Regions from separate parts of the Tolumonas lignilytica genome, predicted to be linked through region 3. Evidence: riboswitches for the same ligand, from Rfam matches in the RefSeq annotation. Region 3 holds a riboswitch; each other region holds the start of a gene.
What was found. Region 3 has a riboswitch for cyclic di-GMP ahead of H027_RS17870 (Ig-like domain-containing protein). Riboswitches for the same ligand answer to the same signal wherever they lie in the genome.
Positions count from the first base shown of each region.

Region 1: linked by a shared signal. The riboswitch ahead of H027_RS0106840 (glycoside hydrolase family 68 protein) and the one ahead of H027_RS17870 (Ig-like domain-containing protein) in region 3 are both predicted to bind cyclic di-GMP.
Region 2: linked by a shared signal. The riboswitch ahead of H027_RS0106105 (bifunctional diguanylate cyclase/phosphodiesterase) and the one ahead of H027_RS17870 (Ig-like domain-containing protein) in region 3 are both predicted to bind cyclic di-GMP.

Region 1 is NZ_AZUK01000001.1:1,443,646-1,453,757, forward strand. Features, by position in the region: gene H027_RS0106825 (PilZ domain-containing protein) at 1-1,686, shown strand, start outside; gene uvrA (excinuclease ABC subunit UvrA) at 1,725-4,568, opposite strand; gene ssb (single-stranded DNA-binding protein) at 4,765-5,349, shown strand; cyclic di-GMP riboswitch class I at 5,727-5,811, shown strand; gene H027_RS0106840 (glycoside hydrolase family 68 protein) at 6,049-7,623, shown strand; gene H027_RS0106845 (glycoside hydrolase family 32 protein) at 7,722-9,368, shown strand; gene mltB (lytic murein transglycosylase B) at 9,576-10,112, shown strand, end outside.
Region 2 is NZ_AZUK01000001.1:1,274,100-1,284,211, forward strand. Features, by position in the region: gene lipA (lipoyl synthase) at 1-810, shown strand, start outside; gene H027_RS0106095 (ElyC/SanA/YdcF family protein) at 928-1,611, shown strand; gene norR (nitric oxide reductase transcriptional regulator NorR) at 1,670-3,238, shown strand; cyclic di-GMP riboswitch class I at 3,324-3,416, shown strand; gene H027_RS0106105 (bifunctional diguanylate cyclase/phosphodiesterase) at 3,527-6,313, shown strand; gene H027_RS0106110 (LacI family DNA-binding transcriptional regulator) at 6,372-7,397, opposite strand; gene H027_RS0106115 (MalM family protein) at 7,535-8,416, opposite strand; gene H027_RS0106120 (carbohydrate porin) at 8,486-9,781, opposite strand; gene H027_RS0106125 (putative glycoside hydrolase) at 9,847-10,112, opposite strand, start outside.
Region 3 is NZ_AZUK01000001.1:2,804,867-2,814,978, reverse strand. Features, by position in the region: gene H027_RS0113120 (hypothetical protein) at 1-513, shown strand, start outside; gene H027_RS17870 (Ig-like domain-containing protein) at 599-2,905, opposite strand; cyclic di-GMP riboswitch class I at 2,970-3,054, opposite strand; gene H027_RS18445 (metal-dependent hydrolase) at 3,476-4,006, opposite strand; gene H027_RS0113105 (hypothetical protein) at 4,120-4,335, opposite strand; gene H027_RS0113100 (DUF4382 domain-containing protein) at 4,573-5,607, shown strand; gene H027_RS0113095 (GAF domain-containing protein) at 5,646-6,098, opposite strand; gene osmB (osmotically-inducible lipoprotein OsmB) at 6,440-6,649, opposite strand; gene queC (7-cyano-7-deazaguanine synthase QueC) at 6,871-7,569, opposite strand; gene rluB (23S rRNA pseudouridine(2605) synthase RluB) at 7,573-8,625, opposite strand; gene H027_RS0113075 (L-threonylcarbamoyladenylate synthase) at 8,638-9,258, opposite strand; gene rnm (RNase RNM) at 9,255-10,112, opposite strand, start outside.

The sequences.
Region 1 (10,112 bases), 1.4 Mb from region 3:
TACGCAGAATTTCACGCACATATTCAAAAATTTGTCGTATCACAATTACGGCGGCACAGAGTACCTATTGAAAACACTCAGGAAGCCGTGCTGGTCAAAGGCTATGAGCAATACATTATTAATCGGCTTAACCATCTACCGGTATTTCTGCAACAAAAAGAAAACAACTGGCTACCGAATGCTGTTTATCTCACTGGTCACAATGAAGCGATCCTGCAAAAGCTAACGGATATTGACCATCAGACCATGCTGATGGATCTGATTGCTCATGAAAAAATACAGCGTTTATTGCGGGAACAAGCCATTGTCTCTGATTATTTTTTTATCGCGCCAGTATCAACACCCCAGCATTACGCCAAATTCCTGATTATCTTTTTGGATGAATTTATTCATCATCCAGAAGCCAAAGAGATCGCCCGCCTGGCCCATGCCCGCAGTAAAGGCAACCTCATGCTATTCCGCTTGGATGCCATCACCATGCATCCGGAAAAGGAGTGTTATATCACCAGTTCCCTGCCAGAAAATGCCAGTGAATCATTACAATTTATTAACGCCAGTCATCAGGAAAGGGCTAAAACGCTGGCCTCGGGTTACCAGAAAATGTTGGTGATCAGTGATACCTCGGATCTCATTAACCAACTGCAACTCTTTGAAAATTCAGAAGCCAGTGAAACCATCGACAAGATGGCAATCTTCCAGTTTATTCCCAAGAAAACAGCGCATCACCGCGAACTGCATATTGTCAAAAATGAAATAGAAGACAAACGAAAAGAAGATCGTTTCTTATATCAAATGCCACTCACGGTACATAATCTTAAAGCAGGCAAAGAAAGTATTTCTGCTGAGACCATTGATATTTCATCGTGTGGTTTAAAGATCAAAACCGATAAAACGTTGCATGTATTCACCGGTGATATTTTATATATCGATTTTCCACCATTGAATGAAACACTGAACAAACAGCCCTATCAAATAGTGCGCGCGCAGGGAAATATTATCCAGCTAAAAATACATGGCAACGAACGCCATCATGAAGCGAAATTTGCACTCAGAAAATTCATTTATCAGAATCTCAATTCACTGACTGCAACCGGATGCCGGGATACTGTTTATGGTCTTTCGCGGGCGCTGAGAAATCTTTATGCCCACAACCATCCGCAAACGTCTATTTTTATTAAACGGCAGGATAAAATCCGTTATATCAGTGATATTGCGCTTTCAGATAAAACCATATTGCCAGAATTCAGTATTAATAATGAAGAAAATAGGGCCTTGTATTTATCCGCCCTACGCCATGAGTTGGTCATCAAGAAAGTGAATGAAACGTGGAATCAAATAAAAACCCAACCCGGTTTTTATTCATTCCATGTTTTGATTACCGTAAAAGAAAAAAATAACAATGCTGGCTATTTTTATATCTTAAAAGATGCTGATGAATTATTTTCAGTGAATAAATATCGTGACACATATCAACAGGCCTCCATGATGGGGGAAACCCGCCTGCTGAAAATTACGATAACCCCCAAGGGGAAGGTATTCCCCAAATATTTTCACGATGAACTGGCCTATTTATCCCGTTATGCGCCTAATCGCGCCAGTATCATCATGGAGCAGATCAACAAAATTGATGCGGTAGGTTCTATCACCGATATCACCGATTGCGTTAATCAATTACTGTCGATCTAAAAAAAGGGCAACATTGCTCGTTGCCCCTTGCTCGGTAGTTACGCCTGAATCACCTTATCTCGTTGCAGCAAGGGCTTCAGGAAGCGAGCGGTATGTGATTCGGCACAGTCGGCAACTTGCTCTGGTGTGCCTGCCGCCAGAATCATCCCCCCTCCGAAACCCCCTTCCGGACCCAGATCCACAATCCAGTCTGCCGTCTTGATGACATCCAGATTGTGTTCAATGATCACGATGGTATTACCATTATCCCGCAGTTTTTCCAGCACATTCAGTAATTGCTGAATGTCGTGAAAATGCAGGCCAGTGGTGGGTTCATCCAGAATATAGAGCGTCTGGCCGGTATCGCGCTTCGACAACTCTTTTGCCAGCTTCACACGCTGCGCCTCGCCACCGGAGAGTGTAGTGGCTGACTGACCAAGGCGGATATACGAGAGCCCCACGTCCATCAGGGTTTGCAGCTTACGCGCCAGTGCCGGAACTGCATCGAAAAAGGTACGGGCATCCTCGACAGTCATATCCAGCACTTCGTGAATGGTCTTACCTTTATATTTCACTTCCAGGGTTTCCCGGTTGTAACGCTTGCCCTTGCAAACATCGCAAGGCACATAGACATCCGGCAGGAAATGCATCTCGACTTTGATCACGCCATCGCCCTGACAGGCTTCACAGCGCCCGCCTTTGACGTTAAACGAGAAACGCCCCGGCTGATAGCCGCGCGAACGCGCCTCCTGTGTGCCAGCAAACAGTTCACGGATCGGTGTAAACAAGCCGGTGTAGGTGGCCGGATTGGATCGCGGAGTCCGTCCGATCGGGCTTTGATCGATGTCGACCACCTTGTCCAGATGTTCCATCCCCTGAATATCGACATACGGAGCCGGTTTTTCGACGGTGGCGCCATTCAAATCACGGTGGGCAATTCGGAATAAGGTATCGTTGATCAACGTCGATTTGCCCGAACCGGAGACGCCAGTGATACAGGTCATGACCCCGATAGGCACATGCAAATTGACTTTCTTCAGATTGTTACCCGTGGCACCCAGTAACTTCAGCCACTTGTCACCGATGGGTCGCCGTTGTGCCGGCACTTCGATCTTTTTGCGGCCAGACAGGTATTCACCGGTCAGCGAGTCATGGTTGTTCATGATTTCAGCGGGAGTCCCCTGTGCCACGATCGCCCCGCCATGTACCCCTGCACCCGGACCGATATCGACCACATAATCCGCATGACGGATCGCATCTTCATCGTGTTCGACAACAATGACGGTATTGCCCAGATTACGCAGGTGAAACAAGGTTCCTAACAGACGTTCATTGTCGCGCTGATGTAAACCGATAGAAGGCTCATCCAGCACATACATCACCCCTACCAGCCCGGCCCCGATTTGGCTGGCCAGCCGGATACGTTGTGCCTCGCCCCCGGAGAGGGTTTCCGCAGAACGAGACAGGGACAGGTAGTTGAGGCCCACATTCACCAGAAAACCCAGACGTTCGATGATCTCTTTTAAGATTTTTTCCGCAATTTGAGCGCGTTGCCCAGTCAGACTCATATTCTGGAAAAAGTTCAGGGCTTCACCAATCGACATCTCGGCCACTTGCGGCAGCGTCACTCCTTCGACATACACATGTCGAGCTTCCTGCCGTAACCGGCTGCCCTGACAGCTCGGACAAGGCTGATTGGCAATATATTTGGCCAGCTCTTCACGTACACTGTTCGATTCCGTCTCGCGATAGCGCCGCTCCATGTTGTGCAGCACCCCTTCAAACGGATGATTACGCACCACCACGTCACCACGGTCGTTCATGTAACGGAATTCAATATGCGTATGACCGCTGCCATGCAAGACCACTTTTTTCGCCTGTGGCGGCAGCGCATCAAATGGTTCATCGAGGTCAAAATGGTAATGATCCGCCACCGACTTCAGCATCTGGAAATAATAGAAACTGCGTTTATCCCAGCCACGGATTGCACCGCCGGACAAACTCAATTCCGGATTCGTCACCACCTTATGCGGATCAAAATATTGTTGCACCCCGAGACCATCACAGGTCGGGCACGCTCCCGCCGGGTTGTTGAACGAAAACAGACGCGGCTCCAGTTCGCTCAATGAATAACCGCATTCCGGACAGGCAAAATTGGCCGAGAAGATCAGCGGATGCGCCTTGTCATCCTCCATATCCGCGACATAGACCAGCCCGCCGGACAGCGTCAGTGCCGTTTCAAATGATTCCGCCAGACGCAATTGCAGGTCGGCGCGGATCTTGAAACGATCCACGACCACTTCGATCGTGTGTTTCTTTTGCAGTTCCAGCGTCGGTGGATCCGAAAGGTCACAGACTTCGCCATCGATCCGGGCCCGGATATAACCTTGCGCCGCGAGGTTTTCCAGCAGTTGTTTGTGCTCACCCTTGCGGTTACGAACCACCGGCGCCAAGATCATCATCTTGCGATTTTCCGGTTCGGCCAGCACCCGATCCACCATCTGACTGATGGTTTGCGCCGCCAGCGGTAAATCGTGATCCGGACAACGGGGTTCACCCACTCGGGCGTACAACAGACGCAGATAATCATAAATCTCGGTGATCGTACCGACGGTAGAGCGGGGATTGTGCGACGTCGATTTCTGCTCGATGGAAATGGCTGGCGATAAGCCTTCGATATGATCCACATCGGGTTTTTCCATCAAACTTAAGAACTGACGGGCATAAGCAGACAGGGATTCGACGTAACGACGCTGCCCTTCGGCATACAGCGTATCGAATGCCAGCGAGGATTTACCCGATCCCGACAGGCCGGTGATCACGATCATCTTATCGCGAGGTAAGGTCAGATTGATATTTTTCAGGTTGTGGGTGCGTGCGCCCCGGATCTCGATCTTATCCATAGAGAGCCAACTGTGAACTGCATCAAAATCTCAGTATGGCACAGCTAGCACTGGATGGATAGCCAGTATTGCTGCAAATATGTTAATGTCTTCTGCCGCAACTATTTAACACCTGTCATAGCAACCGATCTGACTTTAACGGTGATTATTGCTAAGATAGCCAGTCAGAGAATATGCATTTTTTACGGAGCAGAACATGGCCAGAGGCGTGAATAAAGTCATTATCGTTGGCAATCTGGGGCAAGACCCGGAAGTGCGTTACATGCCGAATGGCAACGCAGTGGCCAACTTCACCGTTGCGACCAGCGAAAGCTGGAAGGATCAACAGGGCCAGCTGCAGGAACGTACTGAGTGGCATCGCATTGTGGTTTACCGCCGTCTGGCTGAGATCGCGGGTGAATATCTGCGTAAAGGTGCCAAAGTGTATCTGGAAGGTCGTCTGCAAACGCGTGAATGGGTCGATCAACAAAGCCAGCAAAAACGTTACACCACTGAAATCATTGTCAATGAAATGCAAATGCTGGATACCCGCAGCGGCGCGCCTGCTGGCGGCAACATGGGAGCACCGGCACAGCAACCACAACAAGGTAATTGGGGTCGCCCTGCCGCCGCCGCGCCACAGGGTAATGCGAATCCTGGTTACGGTGCACCGGCTGCACCACAAGGGGGTTATGCTCCTGCCCCGGCAGCACAGCAAGGGGGTTATGCTCCTGCCCCGGCAGCACAGCAACCAACCTATAACGAACCACCGATGGATTTCGACGACGATATTCCGTTCTGAAGTTAACCAGATACATTTATCGTAGAATATCATTCTTAAAGCCCAGTTTTTACTGGGTTTTTTTATTTCCAGGTTAAATAAAATCTGGCTTGTATCCCGCACATCACAAAACCACTTATCCGGCTGTCATACAGATCTTTTTTCCCCTTTTTCAAACAGATTCTAGCAGCGATCTATCTGCGAAAAACACAAATTTAAAATCACAAACACATAAATATGTCAATTTAATTACCAAGTAAACTTAAACTAAACCGATTTAGCTCACATATTTTTGTTTTCAAGTGATTCCTGTTGTGTTACTTTTTAATGAGAGATGGCAATTAACCGATTGTCATTCTCATTTGGTTAACTAACTCTCCTTCTGTGAGCGGTTACTTAACTGAAAAAGGCAAAACCATCGAAAGGTGGCGACGCAAAGTCTCCGGTCTAACGGAATTTTCCTACGATAGCGGGACCGCCAGTTTTGTATGCCGGCACGTTTCTTTTCGTGTCCGCGATTTGATTTTGTTTTTTCACTCTAGCCCGTGATGCCTTCAGGCATTGCGCAGCCTCGTATTGCCTTGTGCAAGCTGGCGGCGCTTTCTTGGATGCATCCGGTGCCGAGGGCAAAGTCGTTTCTGGATTTAACCGGCAAAACTGCGGATATCCATTGCATCTGGAAATGGTGGATGTTTACGAAAAACAATGGAGGTTAATACCATGAAAAACCATCGATACCTGTCGGTAATCCCCGTGCTGGGAATGGCCATGACTGTCGCAACAGCCGCAGTTGCCGCTCCTGTTCTACAGCCAGGTCCTGAGCCGACCACTCACTCGCAGCAGGCATATGCCCCAGAGGATAACTTCACGGCGAAGTGGACTCGTGCCGATGCGCGCCAGATCAAACGGATGTCCGATCCGACTGCTGGCTCGCGTGAAAACTCAATGCCAGAGGAATACACCATGCCAAGTATTCCTCAAGACTTCCCTGACATGTCGAACGATCAGGTCTGGGTGTGGGATTCCTGGCCGCTGACCGATGCCGATGGAAACCAATACAGCATTAACGGTCAGGAAGTTATTTTCTCCCTCGTGGCTGATCGGAAACTGGGTTTCGATGACCGCCATGTGTTCGCGAAGATCGGTTATTTCTACCGTCCGGCAGGCATTCCAGCGGATCAACGGCCGAAAAATGGGGGGTGGACCTATGGTGGTCTCGTCTTCGCCGATGGAGTCACCGGCAAGATCTTCGAGGATCAGTCATACAGCCATCAGACACAATGGTCTGGCTCTGCGCGCATTTTCCCTGGTGGCGAAGTTAAGCTGTTCTTCACCGATGTTGCGTTCTACCGTGATGCCAAGGGCAATGACATCAAGCCGTATGATCCACGGATCGCGCTCAGCGTGGGCCATATACATGCGAACAAGAACGGCGTGACATTTACCGGTTTCGATAAGGTTATTCCGCTCCTGAAGGCTGATGGTACTTACTACCAGACCGCCGAACAAAACCCATACTTCAACTTCCGCGACCCGTTTACCTTCACAGACCCGGCTCATCCGGGTGAGACCTATATGGTCTTCGAGGGGAATTCGGCCATGCCGCGTGCATCAGCCAAATGTACAGCAGATGATCTTGGCTATCAGGAGGGTGATACCTATGCAGAGACAGTTCCACAAGTAAATGCATCGGGGGCGACCTATCAACTCGGCAACATCGGTCTGGCGAAAGCCAAAAATGCCGATCTGACGGAGTGGGAGTTCCTGCCACCGATTCTCTCGGCGAACTGCGTGACCGATCAGACCGAACGTCCCGAGATCTACAAGAAAGATGGCAAGTATTATCTCTTTACCATCAGCCACAGCACCACCTATGCGGCCGGCATTACAGGCCCTGAAGGTGTATATGGTTTCGTGGGCAACGGGATCCGCAGCGATTACCAGCCAATGAACATGGGCTCCGGTCTGGTACTGGGCAATCCGTCAAACCTTAACTACTGGCCAGGCACTCCATATGATCCTGACTACAACCAGCCAGCCGGTCACTTCCAAGCATACTCTCACTACGTGATGCCTGGTGGTTTGGTGCAGTCGTTCATCGACACGGTGGGTGTTAAGGAAAACTTCCGTCGCGGCGGCACGCTGGCCCCTACGGTGAAGATCAATATCCATGGCGACTCATCGGACGTTGATCATTCCTATGGCGCCAACGGCGATGGTCTGGGTGGTTGGGCGGATATTCCGGCAAACATCAATGTGAACCCGAGCGGGGTCATTACCAAGCCGCTGAATTAACAGCGTCTCTGGTGATATCTCTCGCCTAGAGGGGCGATGCGGTAGTGCGACATGCCGCCGCATCCCCTCTCTTTTTTCATTTCTGAACACGGAGGATTATGAACCTCAATCTCATCGCCATGATTGCGACGCGTCGACGAGTCATCGCTTGTGCGCTGGTCGCTTTCGGCATCGCAGTAGCCGTCGTCAGAGCCGAACCAAGCACTGCATCCGATTCCGGACATTTACTCGCATCGCCAACCGAAGCATCCCCGTATTTACGTCCGCATGACTGGACCCCTTATCGACCCGCACTGCACCTCACCCCCGCCAAGCACTGGATGAACGATCCGCAGCGTCCGCTCCTGATCAACGGCGTCTGGCACTACTACTATCTCTATAACGCTGATTACCCCAACGGCAACGGCACCGAATGGTTCCATATGACCTCAATCGATCTTATTCATTGGCAGGAACACGGTGTCGCAATCGACAAATACAAAAATGGCCTCGGCGATATTGAGACCGGCAGTGCCGTGATTGACACCAAGAACACTGCCGGTTTCGGGGCGGGTGCGGTGATTGCAATCATGACCCAGCAGCACGAAGGCGTGCAGCGCCAGTCGCTCTTCATTTCGACCGACGGAGGCTATCGCTTTAAGGCATACGATGGTAACCCGGTCATGGACAACCCGGGTGTGCACGACTGGCGTGATCCGAAGATCATCTGGGACGATGCTCGCAACGAATGGCTCATGGTGCTCGCCGAGGGCCAAAAAATCGGCTTCTACACCTCCCCAGATCTGAAGCACTGGACGTATCAATCAGGCTTCGTGCGCAATGACCTCGGTCTGCTTGAATGCCCCGATCTGTTCCGCATGTCCGTTGATGGCAACCCGGCACACATCCGCTGGGTGCTTGCGACTGGTGCGAACGGTGCCAGTCTGGGCATGACCACGGGCACTGTATATTGGACGGGGGACTGGGATGGCAAACATTTTACCGCCGACGATGCTACCCCTCGCTGGCTCGACGCGGGCGCTGATTTCTATGCGATGGTGACATGGGACGATCCACGTCTGAATACGACGCAGCGTCTCGCCGCTCGATATGCCATCGGCTGGCTCAACAACTGGGCTTACGCCACCCAACTGCCGACGACCGGCTGGCATGGCGGTACCGACTCGCTCGTACGACGCATCGAATTGCACTCGGTGGATGGTAAATTGATGCTCGTTTCGCAGCCCATCGAAGCCCTCGATAAACTTGAAGGCAACACCGTGGTCCGCTCGAAGGTACGCGTAAGCAATGCCGTGAATACACCCCTTCCCCAACCCCAATCCGATGCCTATCGGCTTCGTATCACGCTCGATGCGACCTCCGCTGCCAACGAAATCCGCTTCCGTCTTAAGGAAAAAGAGGGGCACTTTGCCGTCGTTGGCTACAACTTCCGCCGGAACACCGTTTTCATCACGCGGGAAGCCGATGCCATCGCCAACTTGATGCCTGCCATTTACCGTGAAGTGCGTCAATCTCGGGCACCGGCACGTAATGGCATGATCACGCTCGATATCATTGTTGATACAAGCTCAATTGAGGTTTTCGTGAATGACGGCGAAGTGGTGCTGTCGGATCTCGTCTTTGCGCCACCAGGGGCCAACCGACTTTCCGTCGAGATCATTGGCGGGGATGCAGAACTGCGCTTCTTCCAACTCTCGTCCCTCAGGGTGGTACCGATTCAACGTCACGCAGCAGATGCTCAGTGATCTCATGACCTCAGTTCATATTTACACCACAATCCCAACCCGGCACAGCCGGGTTTTTCTTTACAGGAACAATCACACCGTAATTGCGTGATAGATATTCCTTTATCCGGCATTCAGCGGTAAAGTCCTCTCCCCGTTTACAGGTGTCCGCCACCCAACCAAGGCGAGACGTTTTACTGAGTTTTCATGCCAAGATACGGACGATCCATGCGTATTCTAGTTCCTTTGCTCGTCATATTTTTTATGCTGTCGGCCTGCAGCAGTCACGACAACGATGCTGACCAGCCTGCGCCGAACCAGACACGGACCGAAGCGGTAACGCCATCGGGGGAAGCAGGCCCAGTCAGTGGTGATTTTGCTGACAATCCCAATGCTCGCCGCTTTGTCGACGACATGGTGAACAACCATCACTATGACCGTGCACAATTGGAATCCTGGCTGAGTCATGCTAAACGGCTTGATTCGGTGATCCGGCTGATGGATCGTCAGGCGCCTACGCCCAGTCAGAAGCCCTATGGCCCGACCGGAGCATGGCTGCGTTATCGCAAACAGTTCATCACGCCCGATAACATCCGCAATGGCGTCGATTTCTGGCAACAGCATGCCGCGACACTGGATCGTGCTTATCAGGAATATGGTGTACCACCCGAAATCATTGTCGGTATCATTGGTGTAGAAACCCGCTGGGGACGCGTGCTGGGTAAAACACGCCTGCTTGATGCACTCGCAACTCTCGCATTTGAT
Region 2 (10,112 bases), 1.5 Mb from region 3:
CAGCATGTCAAAAACATCATGCGGAAAAATAATCTGCATTCGGTCTGTGAAGAAGCCTCCTGCCCTAACCTGTCAGAATGTTTCAATCATGGCACTGCGACCTTTATGATCCTGGGTGCAATCTGCACTCGCCGCTGCCCATTTTGCGATGTTGCCCACGGTAAACCACTGGCTCCCGATGCAGATGAACCCAAGAAACTGGCCAATACCATTCGCGAAATGGCATTGAAATATGTCGTGATCACCTCGGTCGACCGCGATGACTTGCGTGATGGTGGCGCTCAGCATTTCGCAGATTGTATCCGTGAAATTCGTCAGGCTTCACCCAATACCCGCATTGAAACGCTGACGCCGGATTTCCGTGGCCGCATGGATAAAGCCTTGGCTATTTTCCGCGACACGCCGCCAGATGTGTTTAACCACAATCTGGAAACCGCACCTCACCTCTATAGCATGGCGCGTCCTGGTGCCGATTACGCCTGGTCGTTGAAACTGCTGCAGAAAATGAAAGAGCTGCATCCGGATCTTCCTACCAAATCTGGTCTGATGATGGGGCTCGGTGAAACCAACGAAGATATTGTACAGGTGCTGAAAGATCTGCGGGCACATGGCGTCACGATGCTGACGCTGGGCCAGTATCTGCAGCCTAGCCGTCACCATTTACCGGTGAAACGTTATGTGCCGCCACATGAATTTGACGAGCTGAAAGAGATCGCACTGGATCTCGGTTTCACTCACGCAGCTTGTGGCCCATTTGTCCGTTCTTCCTACCATGCAGACCTGCAAGCGCAGGGTAAAGAAGTAAAATAGCCTTGTGGGTCAGTATCTTCCTGTCGATACTGACCCAATTATCCTATCCGTGTATTTCCGGCGTTGATCCAGTATTATACAGAGGTTCCACTTTCGTTTTTCAGGAATGCCGCTGTTTTGCTGACTCGTGTGATTCAACTTGTCACGACAATTTTTACGCCTCGTTTGCGTCGCAATCTTCGTCGCACAATCATGACGCTGTCGGTGACACTCTTTCTTCTGTTATGGCTCGCCAATCAGGTGATCAGTCATGGGCGTCAATATACCTATGATGATGTCGCATCTGTGCCTTATAACAAGGTCGCCGTCGTTCTGGGAACATCAAAATACTTGGTCGGTGGCGGCCTGAATCAATATTTCGAAAATCGGATCGATGCCACCGTACGACTCTGGTTCAGTGGCAAAATCACGCAAATTATTGTCTCTGGTGACAATGCGACAATGAGCTATAACGAGCCACGGGAAATGCGACGAGAGTTATTAAAACGAGGGATCCCGGCCCACGCTATCTACAGTGATTATGCCGGATTCAGAACGCTGGATTCCATTCTCCGAGCACATGGCGTGTTCGGACAAACACAGTTCACCGTGGTATCGCAACGCTTCCAGAATGAACGGGCCATTTTCCTTGCCCGTCATCATCACTTAGATGTCATCGGTTTTAATGCTAAAGATGTCGATGTCTATACCGGTTTTAAAACCCGTGTCAGAGAGTTTTTTGCTCGGTTGTGGTGTTTGTTTGACGTCTATATCTGGGAACGGGAACCACGCTTCATGGGAGAACAAATTGAAGTGGAATAAAATGCGAAAACAGGGTATTGATACTCGCCATTCAAAAAATGTATTTTGAGTATTACTAATGTCGCAACCCACTCTTGATCACGCATGGTTACAAATTGCGGTGGGTCTTTCCACATCCATGCCCGGCGAATTACAGTTTCAGCGTCTGGTTCAAGCCATCTGTGATGTTTTACCCTGCGATGCCGTCGCCTTGATGCAATTAAACGAAGGGGAGCTCGTTCCGGTCGCAGCAATGGGTCTGGCTCCCGAGCTGATTGGTCAACGCTTTTTGCCCGCAGAGCACCCTCGCCTGCAAGCCATCTTACAAGAGCGGGATCCTATTCGTTTTCCGGCCGATGCCGAATTACCCGATCCCTTTGATGGCTGGCTGGCCATTGATCGTGAGCGTAATGCCGATGTCCATTCCTGCATGGGCTGCAGTCTATATGTCGATCGACAATTGGTCGGCGTCTTAACCTTAGATGCACTGGCCCCCGGACGGTTTGACGATGTCGATGACATGACTGTGGCCGCTTTCGCTGCTCTCGCCGCCGCCACCTTGCGGAATGTCGCGCTGATACGTGCATTGGAGCACAGCCGTGCCCAGCAACAAGAGTTGGCGCAGGAACTCGTTCGTGATGCCCGCCGCCGAGAAGGAGAACTGATCGGTAACAGTGCACAGATCCGGAAATTGCGCGAAGAGATCGATATGGTCGCCAATACCGATCTGGCCGTCCTCATTACCGGTGAAACAGGCACCGGAAAAGAATTAGTCGCCCGGACATTACACGCCCATTCTCGCCGTAGTGAACAGGCGCTGGTGCATGTCAATTGCGCGGCATTGCCCGAGCAGATCGCAGAAAGTGAACTGTTCGGACACGTCAAAGGGGCATTCACCGGCGCCACCAGCCATCGGGCCGGTAAATTTGAACTGGCAGATGGCGGCACGCTGTTTCTGGATGAAATCGGTGAATTACCGCTCAGTCTGCAGGCAAAATTATTACGCGCCTTACAGCAAGGGGAAATTCAGCGGGTCGGCTCCGATAAACTACTGCGAGTTAATGTCCGGTTAATCGCAGCAACCAACCGAGATCTGGAATTGGAAGTGGCCGCAGGCCGATTCCGTAGTGACTTGTATCATCGCCTCAAAGTCTACCCGATCGCTGTGCCACCTCTGCGTGACCATAAAACGGATCTCGATACACTGAGCAGCTATTTTCTGGATCAAGCCAGAAGCCGCCTGGGGTTACAACAAATAGGGATACATCCACAAGCATTACAAGCGATGCAATCTTATGACTGGCCTGGAAATGTACGCGAACTTGAACATATGCTGATGCGGGCCAGTCTCAAGGCCACCCGGCATAAAGCAGGTCGCCCCTTGATTCTGGCCGATCATTTGGACCTGCCAGTCTCAACTATCTCAGTTCAAGCGGAACAAGATATTAAGGCAACCGACATACTCACGTTGCCTTCCGAACAGGGGCTGCGTGAAAGCATTGATCGCTTCCAGAAAGCATTAATTATTAAGGCACTAGAGGCCAATGATGGCAATTGGTCAGCGACGGCTCGAGAATTGAAAACGGATCGAGCCAATCTCAACCGACTCGCACTTCGACTTGGAATAAAACAGGGATCTTCTTCATAAAAAAATGAAGCAGAAAATGCCAGTCTCGTTTTAGTCTTATTGTTGCATTGGATAATCGGGCTGAGGCTGTTACACTCTGTTAAAAATATGAAAAAGGCAAACTGTACCGAAAGGGCAGGACGCAAAGCTTCCGGTCTAACATCAGTCTCGTACTGATCACGATAGCGGAGTTGCCAGATCCTCATGTGTATAAATTGAATTTATACACCTTGACCCGCTAGTTTCGGAGTCAAATGGCAACATTTGTGTGACTGTTCATGGGTATTCTTATCTGAATGGAGTCTCGTGTTGCTGTCGATTAAACATATCAAGCTTTCCACCCGAACAGCACTGCTATTTGGCGGCGGTCTTTTGATGATCCTCGGACTAAGCATCTCGCTGACTTGGTATTTTTTCCTGCGTGAAATCAATTCGTTAGAACTACAAGAAACTATTCAGACCAATCAACAGGCCCAGCAGACCATTCAGATTAAACTGAACGAGCTGGCAAAGCGCAGTTGTGATTGGGCTTTTTGGGATGAAACATTCAACCTCCTGACTCGTGGCGATCCCGGTTATCACGCCCGAAATCTCAATCCGGATTCCCTCAATAATAACGATGTTACCTTGATGGCCTTTTTCAATTTAAAAGGCGAGTATATTGATGGCGCGCAACTCAACGCTAAACACGATAAGAGCGAACCGCTTTCCGCACAAATTCTCCAGCAACTCTTATCCCCTCAAGGGATCGGGCAGCAATTTAATCAGTTACGCAGCCAACTTCATCCGGCACTAAAACCTTATGCGGGGATCATTTCACTCCAGGGCGCTCCTTTCCTGATTTCACTGGCTCCTGTTACTGCGGGCAATATGGAGACCGAAGTGGGTGGCTGGATGATTTGGGCACAACATATCCGTGAATTTTTCCCGGAACGTTACAAGTCGGTGCTGATGAATGATACGGCCTTGTTAGATATCAATCCAAACCAGCTTCCCCACCCTGTTTATGCAGATTTAATTACTGAGAAGCAGTCGTTTAGCCATCTGTTAACTGACGATACCATCTCGGTATTCAGCGTATTAAAAGATATCAATCAGCAACCTTCTGCAGTCATCAAGATCACCGCACCACGCGATTTTTATCAAAGCAGCAAAGAAGCATTACTGATACTGGCTTTTTCATGCCTTCTGGGCGGTGCGTTGATCAGCATGCTGTTTTTCAGCGAGTTGCGCCGCAGTCTGGGCACTCGCTTACATTTACTGGAAGACGGGCTAAAACGCTTACTACAAAATGATTTTTCCCAACCTCTCAATGTCGATGATAACCAAGATGAAATCGCTTTAGTGGGCAAAGTAGTCAATAAATTACTGGCAACCAAATTACAAACCAATGATGCATTGGAAGAGGTAGAGAATAAGTTCTATGCCGTCTACGAAAATGCTAATCAACCAATGCTGATCATTCATGACAAGCGCGTGTTAAGTGCTAATCAGGCTGCGGCTAATATGCTGGGTTATGACAGCATGGGGGATTTAATTGGTCGCCCACTCGAACAGTTATTGCATGACTCAGATAAGTCAGGTTCAGGCGATACGCTTTTTTATAAACGCCTCGCAGACAAAGAATACAATTTTGAATGGGATATCGTCGGACATCTAGGTTGGCTCGTGCCCTGTGAACTCGACATTACACCGATTGAGCATCGCCAACATCAAGCACTGCTGGTGTGTATGAATGATATCTCCGAACGCCGCCTGCACGAGAACAAGATCCGACGACTGGTCTTTAATGATAGCCTGACCGGTTTGTATAACCGCTATGCGCTGATACAACGGATGCAACCGACATTAAAACAGCTCAACGATCAACAACGGTTTGCCTTGTTATATATTAATTTGGATCGCTTCCGCGCAATCAACGATACCTTTGGACATGATATCGGGGACGGCGTCATTAAAGCCGTTGCGTTGCGCTTGGGTATGGAGAGTGATCCGCTCGGTACAAATACCTTAGCCCGGATTGCAGGCGATGAGTTTGTATTGTTCATACCGCAGATCAGCTCCGCCTACCAACCCGTTCGGTTAAGCCATGAGATTCAACGGCTATTGTTACACCCGCTGATCATTGATGGCGTGTCATTAGAGGTTTCCACCACGATCAGCGTTATCATCGGTGGCAAAGAATACGGCTCGGTTGAAGATGTTTTACGCTGTGCTGACTTTGCAATGAGCAAAGCCAAAAAACAAAACAAACGACTGCAAGTCTTCAGTCATCGAATGTATGAGGAAGCACTTGAGACACTGGCTATTCAACGAGACCTGCCATCGGCTATTCGCAATGCTCAGATTACGGCGGTTTTTCAACCCATCGTATCTTGTGTGAGTGGAGATATCGTCGGTTTTGAGGCACTGGCCCGTTGGCAGCATGATGAATTAGGCTCCATTTCACCCGCTCGCTTCATTCCTATGGCAGAAGAAAGCAATTTAATCGTGGAATTGGGCGAGCAAATATTGACCCAAGCCTGCCGATTTATCCGACATTTTAATTTAATGCGTAAAGAACAGGGACAACCCTTACTATCCGTTCATGTCAATTTCTCGGCACATCACTTTTCCAGTTCAACATTATTGAGCCATCTGGTCAGTACACTGGAAGCGACCAAACTCCACCCCCGGCATTTAGTCATTGAAATCACAGAAAGTATGTTGATTGAACGCCCGGCTCAATCAGTTAAACAAATGGAGCAGATCAAACAGCTTGGTGTCAATTTGGCCTTAGATGATTTTGGTACCGGTTATTCAGCACTCAATACACTCTGCCAATATCCTCTGGATATGGTCAAACTGGATCGTAGCTTTGTGCTACGCCTGATGGATGGAAAACAAGGTGAAATATTGGTACGAGCCATTATTAATATGGCCAAAGATTTAAACCTCGCCATGGTCGCCGAAGGTGTAGAAACACAAGAACAAATGCTAAAAATCAGGGAATTGGGCGTCACTGAAATCCAAGGTTTCTACTATTATCATCCAATGTCTGCCTCAGAGATATATTCATTATTGGCAACAAAAATGGAAATAGAGCCTTGTATATAAATTATCGGGATCTGGATTTATCTCTATTGGGTGTTAACTCATATCGCCAATAGACCCTTTAATTACTGCTATATGGCATTGTCGTTTCACGAACGACAATGCTCAACTCAGGTAGTTCCTCTATGTTTTTTTCTTCATGCTCTATCAACCCAATCAACGTATTAACCATTGCAATACCTGTTTCATAGATAGGTTGTCGCACAGTAGTCAGTGGTGGATTCGAGAAAGTTGAAAAAGGAAGATCATCGAAGCCAATCAATGAAACATCTTCAGGAACACGTAAGCCACACTGTTTTAACCCTAGAATAGCGCCATAACAGGTTTGATCATTTGCACAGAAGATTGCAGTAAACTTTTTACCGCTAGCAACCAACTGTTTAACCGCATTAAAGCCGCCGGCTTCAGCAAAATCACCCTGAACAACCAGCTCCGGATCATATCCAACACCTGAACTAACAAGAGCTTGTCTGTAGCCATTCAAACGTTCTATCGCATCATTCTGATCAGGCAACCCAATAATATGCGCAATTTGGCGGTGTCCCAGATCGAGCAGGTGGCGAGTTGCCATGTACCCACCCAACCGATTATTAATACTAAAGGTACGAACTCTTTCTGTATTAATAGTATGACCTGTAGCAACAATCGGTACCTGTTGCGAAAAATCAATTAACGCCTGCTGATTTACATGTCCAGTTAAAATAATAATACCGTCGACCCGTCGATCGATAAGTAGTTTTAATCGCTCAATTTCTTCATCTACATTCCAATGGCCGCTAGCGATAAGAGGAGCATACTTTGAGCCTTGCAAGGCATGCTCAATGCCTCTCAGCATCTCGTTGGAATATGGGCTATCCACATATTGAGTAATAACCCCCAACGTCATGGATTGTCCAGTTTTCAGATACTGCGCCATCAAATTAGGACGATAATTCAATTCGCGGATGGCTTCTTCAACCGCAAGACGTTTGCTTTCAGCAACTCTTGCCGAGCCATTCAATATTCTTGAAACAGTACTGGCTGATACTCCTGCCACGCGAGCGATATCATAGACAGTCGCTTGTTTATCCTGAACTGGCTTGGACATATCCCCCCCATGTGGACATCAAAAGGCTAGTGCTGACTAACCTTCCATCGAAAAATTGTTAAGAAATCGGCCCGTTAACATACACTTTTCCATTTGAAGCAACAAGTAAGGATACGTTATTACGGTAGCGCCTTAATCTATTGCTGCGCAGCAAAAAAAACATCTTGAGCGTGCGTGAATCCTGCTTTTTTTGCAGCCTGAACCAGCGCCAGTGCTTTTTCATATTCTTTTTTAGCGACGGCATCACGAATACGTTGATAATACCCCTGCTCACTCATCGGATTAACTGAACCTAAATTTGTTGCTACGGGGGATAAATATTGTTTGCTCGGCGCTGCAGTCGAATCAGTTTGATAATCAAAAGTTAAATGCAAACGCCCGGTTGCGGCATGAGGCACTTCCGAATTCAGGAATCGAGCGACATCGGTTGTCCGGTCATGCTGCATGGCTCTTTGTAAGACGTCAGGATTAATCTTGGTACTGCTTTGCATATCCTGAGTTGTTGTATATATCAGCATATATGCTGGACGCGATGAGCCGATAGTAACGGGAATGGTAAACTCACCTTGTAAATTCTGCCCTGCCATCAGCCCCTCACCTGTATTTGCAAATTTGGAGCTGGGCACGACCTGCAACGTCGCGAAGTTTTCATCCAATATCATGACACTCGGCAGAAACAGAGAAAAATCAATTGGCACCGTTAATTTGATATGTATCGCCTGCGACAGCGTCGGTAATGAGAAAGCAGTTACATAGCTTTTCCCTGTTTCAAATGAAAAAACCTGATTATTGGAACCAATTTGTATCCATTTATTTTCTTCGTTTAATGGCTGATACGTTAACTTGTTCAAGCTAGGAACTGCAGGGGTTTGCATCAATTGCTGCCTACCAACGATAGCCTGCTGTTGGAAGGAGCTGATCGGTTCTCTCGCTCCCAAAGAATGTCCCGACTCTAGGCCAGTACAACCGGTAGTCAGTAAACCAGCCAACAACAACCAACTCTGTTTGCTTTGTGTCATATCTGGATCCTTTAAAAATACGGGCCCCTTGGGGCCCGATATTATATTTACATTGGTTCCCTATTAACTCTACCACCACATATCCGCTTGAATACCAACCAGGAAGTCATCTCGACTATTGGCTTGTTCCCATGGCGTCTTGAAATTACGATGTACATATGTAGTTAAGAAACGAATTTCCGGTGAAGGCCCTGTACCGGTATTAACAGTGAAGGTTGGAACTATGCTTATCTTCCTAGAATCACTGCCTCGATCAACATTATCTACAATCAGGTTATTTTTCGTATACCCAACTTCAGTCTGTACTGAGAAGAACTGATTAATCGGGAACACAGGGCGCAGTGATGCAGAATACCAATAGTCATGGCCACCAAACTCATAGTCATTGTACTGATAAGATAAAGTTGGCAGCATTTGCACCTTAGCACCATACCACCCACCCCACGCGAACAAACGATAGGACTGGTCGCCTTCCTTTACCTTTGACTGATAAGGCTTATAGCCGTCAGCTTGATCCTGAACAGTTTTCTGATACAAAGAGCCCTTGCGATACATAGACGTATTCGTCAACGTCGCTCCCAGTAAATCACCAGAGCCTAATCCGCGACCCGTTTGGGCAATAAATTTGGAAAAACCGCCAGGCATAAAGAAGAAATCATCACGCGAATAAATGGCGGTCCCTTCTATACCTTTAGTGGCGTACTGATTGCTATCACCCGTGAAAGTATTATCTGGCATTTGCTTTAATGCGACTTCCAGATCCCAATTACCGTATTTAGCACTCGAATGCAGAGTATGCATAATGGCTGAAGTACCATCGGTACGATCACTGTGGTCGGTATCATTACTGCTGATATATGCGAAATCCCATTTACCACCTGCGATTTCCTGATTTTCCAGACCGACCCCGGTACCAGAGTAATCGGTATAAAAATAATCGGTGGTGAAAATATAGTTTTCGCGATCGTAGTAGCGCATACCGCCCCACATCGTACCCGTTGGTGTGATCCCGCCTAATTCAACATAAGTTTGAGAAACGCCAGACCCTCTTGGCGCTGCTCGGGTCTGTAATCCATCTGTATCAGACTCAAGCTCAAAGTGAATATTCGCTGACTTACCACCATCGAGATCCCACTTTTTACTCAGTTCGCCGTTCCAACTATTATCGACTTCAGCGCCAAGGCGCCCCATCGTCTTATCCATCTCACCCGCATAACCCACTTTAGAGTAATTGTCTTTGGCATCAAACATCGATCCGGCACGGATATAACCATTAAAAATAGTGTCTTCTGATGCCATAGACAGTGTTGGTAATGCTAATCCACAGCAGGCACCAACGATTAATGCTACATATTTCAATTTCATTTAATCCCCCTAGGAATAAAAATGTTATACACAGCCACCACGATGGACAGTGGCAGCCGCATTAATTAAGGAACGATCTGAGTGCAAGGTGAATTAGCGTCGAAGCCGCTAGGTAAGGCTGATTTCAGCGCCACATTAGTAAACGCAAACTGAAGCCCAGACATGGAATCCCATGCTCCAGCCATATACAGAGCTTTCTGCACAGAGCTTGTATTGGCGGCAGGGATTAAAGAAGCAACAGGCAGAGTACAGCGATACCAGTTACCGTCTGCTGGCACTTTTCCGCTATCCATCGTAAAAAATGTGCCGTAGTCAGGACCAGCGGTACCAT
Region 3 (10,112 bases):
GCTCAAAATGGTACGACTGACACCGTTTCTGCAACAGCCAATACCGCAGATGCGGGCGCCGGTGTGACACTGAATAGCTCTGCACAGGCGCAATGTCCTAATTTGTCGATCAGCCCGGCAATTCAGGTCACAAAAAATTGCTCTACCGCCATCACCACTGCAGGCGGAACTGTTGCCGCCGAAGTGAATGTCTCCGGTACTGTATGTAACACGGGGGATACCCGTCTGGATAATGTCCTGGTAACCGATAGTGAGGTTTCAGGTGCATTGGTTGGCCCAATAAGCCTGCCGAAGAGCGGTTCCGTCGGTGATTGTGTGCCTTATTCCGGCAGCTATATGCCGACTAGTGCTAGCGATGCCACCGGCACAGCCACGACAGATCCAAGCAAAGTAATCTTCAAAGATACCGCCACAGCGACTGCGACAGATATCTTCGGAGGTGATGTGACCCCGTCTCAAGTTCAAGCAACTTGCCCACTGTGTACATGCGCAGCAGCAGGTACTTGTAACTAATCAGATAATCCTGTACTTCGATCTGGTTCAGGAATAAAAAAACAGGCTCTATAAAGAGCCTGTTTTTCCTCCGCAAATCTTACGGCTATTTTTTGCCTTTCGTACTCGTGGTTGTCGTACTGCTGCCTACGGTTACTGTTACGGTGGCACTGGCTGTCTTGATCCCATCAGAAATCTGGTAGCTGAAGCTATCTGTTCCTGCATACCGTCTCACGGGCACATACTGAATGGTGCCATTACTATTGATGGTTGCTGTGCCATGAGCCGGAGTGGTGACCGAAACAACTTTCAGCGCTTGACCATCTGGGTCGTAATCGTTGCTCAATACTGCGATAGTAACGGCCGTGCTATCTGCTGTTGTAGCAGTATCAGCCACAGCAACCGGAGCTGTATCGGCAGCCGCACTGACGACATAGGTTACAGTTGCACTGGCATCATACCCTGTTACTGTCGCATTGCTTGCCGTCAAATTGATGTTGTAATACCCATCAGCAGTGCCGGTTGGTGATGTTACACTTAATGTCGTACTGGCACTTTGGCCGGGAGCCAAAGTCAGCGCGGTCTGAGCAAAACTGGCAGTCCAGCCTGTCGGAGCTTGTGCCTGCAGATTGAACTGAGAGCTGCTGCAGCTGCTGTTATCGCTGTTGGTCAGCGTCATGGTATAGCTAACAGGCGTACCAGGTGCTACCCACGCGCTTTGTACCGGAGTCAGCGCAATGGCAGGCTTAGCATGCTGGCAAGTTTGCGGGCCTAACTCGACAGTGACACTGGCTTGTGTTCCATTGGTCCAGTCAGTTGTGATGGTGACGCCCGCATTGCTATCTACATAGGTCATGCCACTCGCCAGTGCATGATCACTCCAGTCGTAATAACCGATACTGTTGCTGTTTGGAGTCATGTCCAACAGATAGCTGGTTCGGCTATCGCCATCCACCCCGGTGCGAACTACGACACCATTGAGCACATTCGTGTTACCGGCCAGAAAACTGTCGCTGCCGATAGCTTGGCGATATTCAATGTAATACCATTTTGGTAACCCACTGGTTGGATCAACCCCCATAGGGATTCTTAATGCTTTAACTCCACCGTCGTTTACTTCATACGGTGTTAATGTATAGGTGCCGCTTGCACTGACCGTGGTGATTGCGGGTGATGAACCATAACCTAACCAGCCTAACTGTAATTTCTGGAATGGTGCCATATGACCGGCAACATAGTTGCCCATGATATCGTCACGATCACCGTATTCGATAGACTGACAGGAAGTACCCAGTGTGGTCGCGCCACACTCCAGCGCATGGGAATGTTGCAGCCCGAAGTTGTGACCCATTTCATGACCGATGGTGGAAACCTGCATGGAGCCGTTGATCCAGCTTTGAGAAGGCGAACCGCCAACTGTCCCCATGCCAGTCCAGCCACACGCACTGGTATTCGGGAAAATATAAATCTTGTGCTGGTAAGCAGACAGATTGGCTCCCGCATTGGTAGCTGCTGCATCGGCCTGTTGCGCAATAGTGGTGGTATCACAATTGGTACTGTCTACCGCAACCGTAAACCAGCCCAGCACATCACCACTTAGCCATGTCTGCTGATAAGAGTCTTCAAGAAAATAGTTGCTGACATTGGTAAAGACCATGCTGCGTGCCTGATCGACAGTCCATGGCTGATTAGTCGGGGCATCCTGAAAATTGACCAGCATGACTAAGGTTTTTTGCTCACCAAACGTGTTGGGCTGAACCGTTACCCCGCTCGTTGTGGTTGAACTGGTGCTACCATTCAGTGCTTCCATTTGCAGAGCACTCTGATCCAACACCAGATTATTATCGATCTGAATCCCTTTCACGCGGGCATGACCACCACTTTGCAGTGCAGGCTCATCACCGGTGAAGTGTAATTCCAACTGCTCACCTGCCGTTGTATTCAAAAAATGGCGCAGTTTGTGGCTGCCATCAGGATAATCTTCATAAGCAACCAACAATTGACCTTCATGGGTTCGCAGTTGTTCTAATTGTGCCTGGACGCTGTTTGGCATACCCAAAGCAGCCTGAGCTGGTAAAGCCGCCTGCACAACCGTCGCAGGGTTGTCTGCCAGCAATTTAAGCATGAGATCTTTACGTTGTGCGACCAGCGATTGTATTTCATTGAGCAGATTGGCTTGCTCATTTTCATCAGCTTGACGATAGCGCGCCATCAACTGAGCAAGTTCTGTGGTTTGTTGTCTTAATTGAGAGGGATAGACCGCTGAAGCCGCTTGTGTTGCCGGTTCAGCCATTACTGGCGTAGGCGTATAAGCTCCGCCTAGCCCGCCGAGTGCCGTCAGCAACAATGCAAACCGGCGAACACGAGCAGACAAGCCAAAACCAGCCGCTTTGGAAGCGCATAGAGATATCATTTTGGGTACCCTCAAGTAAAAAAACCTCGAAAGCGCCCAAAACGCAGCGTTTTTTACGCGCTCCTTCGGTAACCCAGCCATCCACTGTAGATGCAGTGGACCTGTGGCTTTGCGTGCACCCGGTTACCCGGGGCTTGCTATTTCGGGAGTGCTTTCGATGGTAACTGAATCGAAAAATTCGACCCCACGCTTACATACAGACTCATAGTGTATCTGCGACAGAATGAACTCGGTGAAACCAAGAGAATCACTGGATTCATCCCATGTAAACTTGCCGCAATACTAACAAGAAAACCGATCAAGACAAAGTGAAATTGATCATTTTTTAAACAAATCTTTACGTAAGCTAACACTTCCTCAGTGCTGTTTCCTGACTAAAATTCAAAGCGAAGAGGTAATAAATAAACAGATATTCATGACTTCAACCCGCGAATAGAACCTGGTTCGAGCTGAAAAACAAAATTTATTTTTTGTTTAAAATAAAATCATTTATATACAATGAGATAGATAAAAAAATTGATACATTCACAAACGAGAACCATGATTCATTTGTTTCTCCTTCATAATATCTTAAACAATCAGCGATATTCCCTTTAACAGCAGATGATAGGCTTCGGGTTCAAACTGGTGTAATCCTCTGGCTGCAATGCAAACAATCAGCAAATTAAAAACAACATATTCACCAAAACCAGCAACCGGAATTCGGATAGGATTAATACTGCATTTTTGTTTTAACGGCCAAAACAGCGTCACACCATTTTTTCCGATAAGCATGTCGCCAATGATATGACTGATATAACCAACACAGATGGCATTGCTATAACTTGGTTTCAGAGAAAAGGCCATGAAAGTAAAATGCAACACCGCCACCGCAAACAGGCTGTGTGTAACCGTACGGTGACCTAAGATTTTATGAAATGGTTTACTTAACATCGGCACTATTCGTCCGAAGGAGCTTTGGGGAGAATCGAGATCTGGCAACAGCGCGCCAATGAACCCCAAACAACACGCAACACACAGATTACCAACCAAACCCGGTACAAATTTATCGACCATCAAGACACTGAATACTGCAAATGCCTGATGCGTTTTTGCCATCATAACGGTTACAACTTAATTATGTGTTTATATACAGTTGTTTGATGGTAACATTGCGCAACTGTAACGTCAGCTACACATTCAGAATGTCTGACTGATTGGTTAATCTTTACACGCTATGAATTAGTTTTATTGTTTTGATCTGTGGCTACACTCACCTCTATTTCCTTGAAGACCACTTGATATAGAGCCCCAAACGTATCTGGATCAGAGCATCGCCCTGCTTCCGCTTCAAGACGCCGCAACGCATGCGTCGCATTTTCTGAGGTCTGAATGGAAATAAGGTAGTGAAGTGTGAGTTTGGCAATCTCCAGCTTATCTTGGTTAGACATAGCGAACTCCTAGATTGCGAAAGCTGTATAGCTATTAAAACTGTAGTCGTTTTAATCCAGAAAACATCCCTCGCCAGTCACGTTTCCGCATAAACTAGCTTCTGTTTTTTTATTGACGGAAAAAAAATTTACCAGCGTTAAAAATAGGCACGAATAAACAATAATAGTTCACATTCTCAATGATGATGGTTGTCTGATCTATAATTTGTATGTCTCACCCGACAAAAGGAATGATGTATGAAATATCTAATGAGTTCCGTAGCACTTTTCTTCTTGCTTCTGACTGGTTGTGGCGGCGGGGGCAGTGGTATGGACTCAACGTCCCAGATGAACTTGTCTGTCTCTGATGCACCGGTCGACAGCGCCAAAAAAGTTTGTATTGCCATCAACAGCCTGCGGCTAAAACTGAATGGCGCAACCACCGAATCAGTATGGAGCAATTTAAATCTCATCCCAACAACCAACAATGATGGTTGTTTACCTACCGGCTATACCATCCCTCAGGATTCATCAGGCAATCCGGCTTTCTTGTATCTGGATTTGCTGAAATATCATGATGGCGCCAAGCATGCTCTGCTGACAAATACCGCCATTCCCAGTGGCACCTATGAACAACTGCGTCTCATGGTTGAAGACGGACGCACCAACTTCCTCAATGACCTGACGGGAGCTGCAACCACACAACCGACTTCTTATGTCGAAGAGTCAGACGGTACAATCTTGCCGTTACAAGTCCCGAGTGGCGAAGTCAAAACCACGACCCCATTTACTGCGTCTATTGGTGGCGTTCTTTCGTTTCAGTTAGAGTTTAATTTGCGTCATGCACTGGTGTTACCCAACACCAATAATACCCCCTACTACAAACTGAAACCGACCGGCGTCAAATTACTCACTGTCAGTACACTGAGCACCATCACGGGTAATGTGAACAGCCTCTATTGCAATGGCGATCTGAGTGCAGCCGGTGTCTATCTCTACAACAGTGATAGCATCACGCCACCCTATCTGGGGATCGACTATGATCCAGCCAATGGCGGGCCCGTGTTAACATCTTTAATCTCGACCACCAATGGTGTCAGTTCTTATCAACTGAATTATGTCGAACCGGGCACTTACGATGTGGTGCTGGTCTGCAATGCAGCCAGTGATACACTCACCGATAATGGCAATGAAAGCAGCTTTGTTCCCACGGTCGCCGAAGCTCATACAGGCATATTGGTGCCAAGCAGCACAGGCTCGACAACCCTCACTAATAACTTTGTCACACCATAATGTTCAAGCACCGGCCAGCGCAATACTGGCCGGTTTCATCACCAGTTCAGTGTTGCTAATACGTCTGCAATCGCTTCCATTTCCTGCTGGATTTCAGGCGTAAAGCGGGCATATTTCGGGCTATCAATATCCAGCACAGCCACGACACGATCGTTTACGATGATCGGCACCACTAATTCTGAATTGCTGGCACTGTCACAGGCAATATGACCAGGGAAGGCGTGCACATCCTCCACTCGCTGTGTGGTTCCGGTTGCTGCCGCGGCACCACAAACGCCCCGACCAACCGGAATACGGATGCAGGCAACCTTACCTTGAAACGGACCAAGCACCAGTTCGCCTTCACGCATGATGTAAAAGCCAACCCAGTTGATATCAGCAAGATATTCATTAAGTAGCGCACTGACATTCGATAAATTGGCGATCAGATCAGGCTCACCATGCACTAATCCTGAAATCTGCTGAACAATTTCACCTTCTAATTGCTGCATACAATTTCGACCTTAAGAAAAAATAAGAGCAAATCATAACGCCAGAAAAAGAAGAAGCCAGCACACTTCAATAGAATGCAGGTTTTTCATGCAGTTATAAAAAGATTCGGAAGCCTTAAATCAGTTTTATCGACAGATGACGCCCAATACCGGGCCTTATGACGCACCTTCTGCATATCGCGGTCAATTTAGGGTTCTGAAAAAGATCGTTGCGGTCTTTGGCAAACAGAATCCATGCTTCCTGTAATAGATTGGATATCATGGCAATCCGAGGGTTAAAACCCCCGGATTTAGTTCGTTTGTGACACATAACCAAAAGTCGAGTGACTACCTGTTTACTCCTATTTCTTGATTTCGTGTCCGATAATGCCACCGACAGCCGCACCGCCAAGAGTACCGACTGTACTACCTTCAGTCAGTATGGCACCCCCGACGGCGCCGATACTGGCACCAATCGCGGTATTTTTATCCTGTCTCGACATGTTTGAGCAACTTGCCACGCTAAACAGCATAACTATTACCACAGCGCATTGGGTTAAACGATATGCCATCTTCATAGGATTACCTCTAGATGCTGATCACAATGATCCATAAAATGGATACGTTTCACATCAGCAAATATCTCTATCGGCAACCATTTTTTCTCTTCTGATAACCACATTTTGCACTATGTAGTGATATTTACAGTTTGTGATCTGGCCCAGCATTACTGGACACCTCACTAAACGAGTAAAATAACTCATATATGCATTAATCTGACTCACCAGAAATATCAGTTTAATTTGCTATTTAACACAGCCATGACTGCATCCGGTGCTTGCTCGTAATCGTGCAGCCCTTTCGCCCGCAGCTTGCAGGACGGGCATTCACCACAACCATCGCCAATGATGCCGTTATAGCAAGTCAGCGTGTTCTGCCGCACATAATCGAGACGACCAATCTTGTCTGCCAACGCCCAGGTCTCCGCCTTGTTCAGCCACATTAGCGGCGTTTCAAAACGGATGTTTTTCTCCATACCCAGCACACACGCCTTGTTCAGCGCTTTGACGAAGTCATCCCGGCAATCAGGATAGCCAGAGAAATCGGTCTCACACACACCGGTGATCACGGTATCAGCACCGACCTGATAGGCATAAATTGCAGCCAGCGTTAAAAACAGAATGTTACGACCCGGTACGAAGGTATTCGGCAAGCCATTTTCCTGCAGTTCGTTGCTGACCGGAATGGCATCCCGCGTCAGCGCCGACACCGCAAGCTCGTTCAACAGGCCAACATCCAGCACTTTATGCGCAGCCAGATTGAGATCAGCGGCGATCTTTTTGGCCACTTCAATTTCCAGTACATGCCGCTGACCATAATCAAAGGTAATGGCATGTACTTCATCATACTGCTGCACGGCATAGAGCAGACAGGTCGTGCTATCCTGTCCGCCGCTGAATACCACGACTGCTTTACGTTTCGTCTGACTCATAACTTATCGACCTGTCTTTCCGACACGCGTGATACGCTGACGATTGCCCGCAGGACGCGCTTTTTTACGCGGGGCATCATCATGCAAACGCTGACGGGCGTTTTCCCAGCCTTTTTCATCATCCCGGTCACGAGATACAGGCGGGGCAGCCCGTTGAACTTTAGCTCTTACCGGTGCTGATTCCGTGATTTCGACAACCGCGTCATCACCTTGTAAAACACTACGTTCACGATGACGGCGGACAGCACGGCGGATCTGCGCAGCCTGTTTGAACTGGCTCTTACGATCATCAACCGCAAAAACTTTACTGCGCTCTTCTGGTGGCAACCCCACCAGCTTACGCAGATAGTTCACCTGCGGCAGTTGTAATTCCTCCCAACCACCGCGGGGTAAGGTTTTTTCCAGCTTGATATCGCCATAGCGAACACGCATCAGACGGCTAACCTGCACATCCAGCGATTCCCACAAACGACGAACTTCGCGGTTACGACCTTCGCAGAGGGTCACGTTGAACCATTGGTTCAAACCTTCGCCGCCCATCGCAACGATCTTGTCAAACTTGGCCGGACCATCTTCCAGTTGCACACCGTGGCGCAGTTTCTGCAGCATGCCTTCGGTGACTTCACCGAACACTCGCACCGCATATTCACGCTCCACTTCATGGCTTGGATGCATCAATCGGTTCGCCAGTTCACCATCGGTAGTGAACAGCAACAGCCCGGAGGTATTCACATCCAGACGCCCTACCGCCACCCAACGCGAATCTTTGATCCGGGGTAACCGGTCAAACACGGTCGGACGCCCCTCAGGGTCATGACGAGTACACATTTCCCCTTCCGGCTTGTGATAAGCCAGCACACGACAGATCACATCATTCACAGTCGGTACTGCGATCTGATGACCATCCACGCGGATCACATCTTTTGCTTCAACTCGATCACCCAGTGTGGCAACTTTGCCATTGACACTGACGCGACCTTCGCTGATCACTGTCTCCATCTCACGACGGGAACCCACACCCGCTCGAGCCAGTACTTTTTGCAGTTTTTCGCTCATGCTTTGCCTCAATCATTCAAACGGTGTCGGATCTCCGGCACCGAAGCGTACCACTTTAGGCTCATCTTCTGAAAAATCGACAACGGTCGTCGGCTGTTCGCCTTGCGTTCCGCCATCAACGATCAAATCAACAACTTTTTCCAGCTTTTCACGGATCGCTTCCGGATCCGCTTCCGCCAATGCCTGACCGGGCAGGATCAGGGTGCTGGACATTAACGGTTCACCCAATTCCACTAACAGTGCTTGAGCAATCTTATTGGTCGGAACTCGTATCCCGATGGTTTTCTTTTTCTCGTTCATCAGGCGACGCGGTACTTCCTTGGTCGCTTTCAGAATAAAAGTATAGGCACCCGGCGTATTATTTTTAATTAAACGGAATGCCGTATTGTCTATTTTGGCATACACCGATAATTCAGAAAGATCACTGCACAGTAACGTGAAGTTATGTTCCCCTTCCAGATGCCGGATGCGACAAACCCGCTCCAGTGCATTTTTATCACCAATCAGACAGCCCAAGGCATAACCAGAATCTGTCGGATAAACAATCACACCGCCCTGGCGAAGAATACCAACCGCCTGATTAATCAGCCGTGTTTGTGGATTAACCGGATGAACAACAAAATATTGACTCATAATTCCTCCCCATTCGGGACGTCAGGAAATGCAGAAAATGCATGCCAGACGGGGTCAACATCCTTGGGTAACCACAAGTTTTTTCCTAACTCAACCCAAGGTAGCGGTGCATGAAAATCTGAGCCAACAGATGCCATCAAACCATAATCCCGGCAATATTGACCCAAGGTTGACCGCTCCTGCGGACTTTGCTGACATAAACTCACTTCGATGGCATCGCCACCAGCTTCTTTAAATAATACCAGAAGACGTTTCAGCCACTTAGTAGAAAGTTTATAGCGTGCAGGATGTGCCAATACGGCTTTTCCGCCAGCAGCATGAATAACCGAAACCACTTCTTCAATCGATGCCCAGTTATGCGGCACATACGCACGGGCACCGCGCGCCAGATAACGATCAAACGCGTTCTGCATGGTTTTACAATGCTTTTGTTCTACCAGATAGCGGGCAAAATGCGCTCGGGTCAGCATACCGTCACCTGCCAGTGCCTGTGCACCCTCATAACAACCGGGAATGCGGTTTTTCTCCAATCGGCGCCCAAGTTCAATACCGCGTTCTGTACGCGCATTTTCTTGTCGAGCCAGTAAGGCCAGCAACACCGGATGATGAATATCCACATCTAAACCCACGACATGAATTTCGATAGCATCCCAGGTACAGGAAATCTCGACACCCGGCACCAGAAACAAAGGCAGATTATTTTCATGAATGGCGGCCTGAGCCAGAGCAATGCCAGCTATCGAGTCATGGTCTGTCAGTGCAAGAACATCGACTTCTTTTTCAACGGCTCGGGCCATCAGCTCCATGGGCGATAACTTGCCATCAGAGCAGGTCGAGTGGCTGTGTAAATCTAT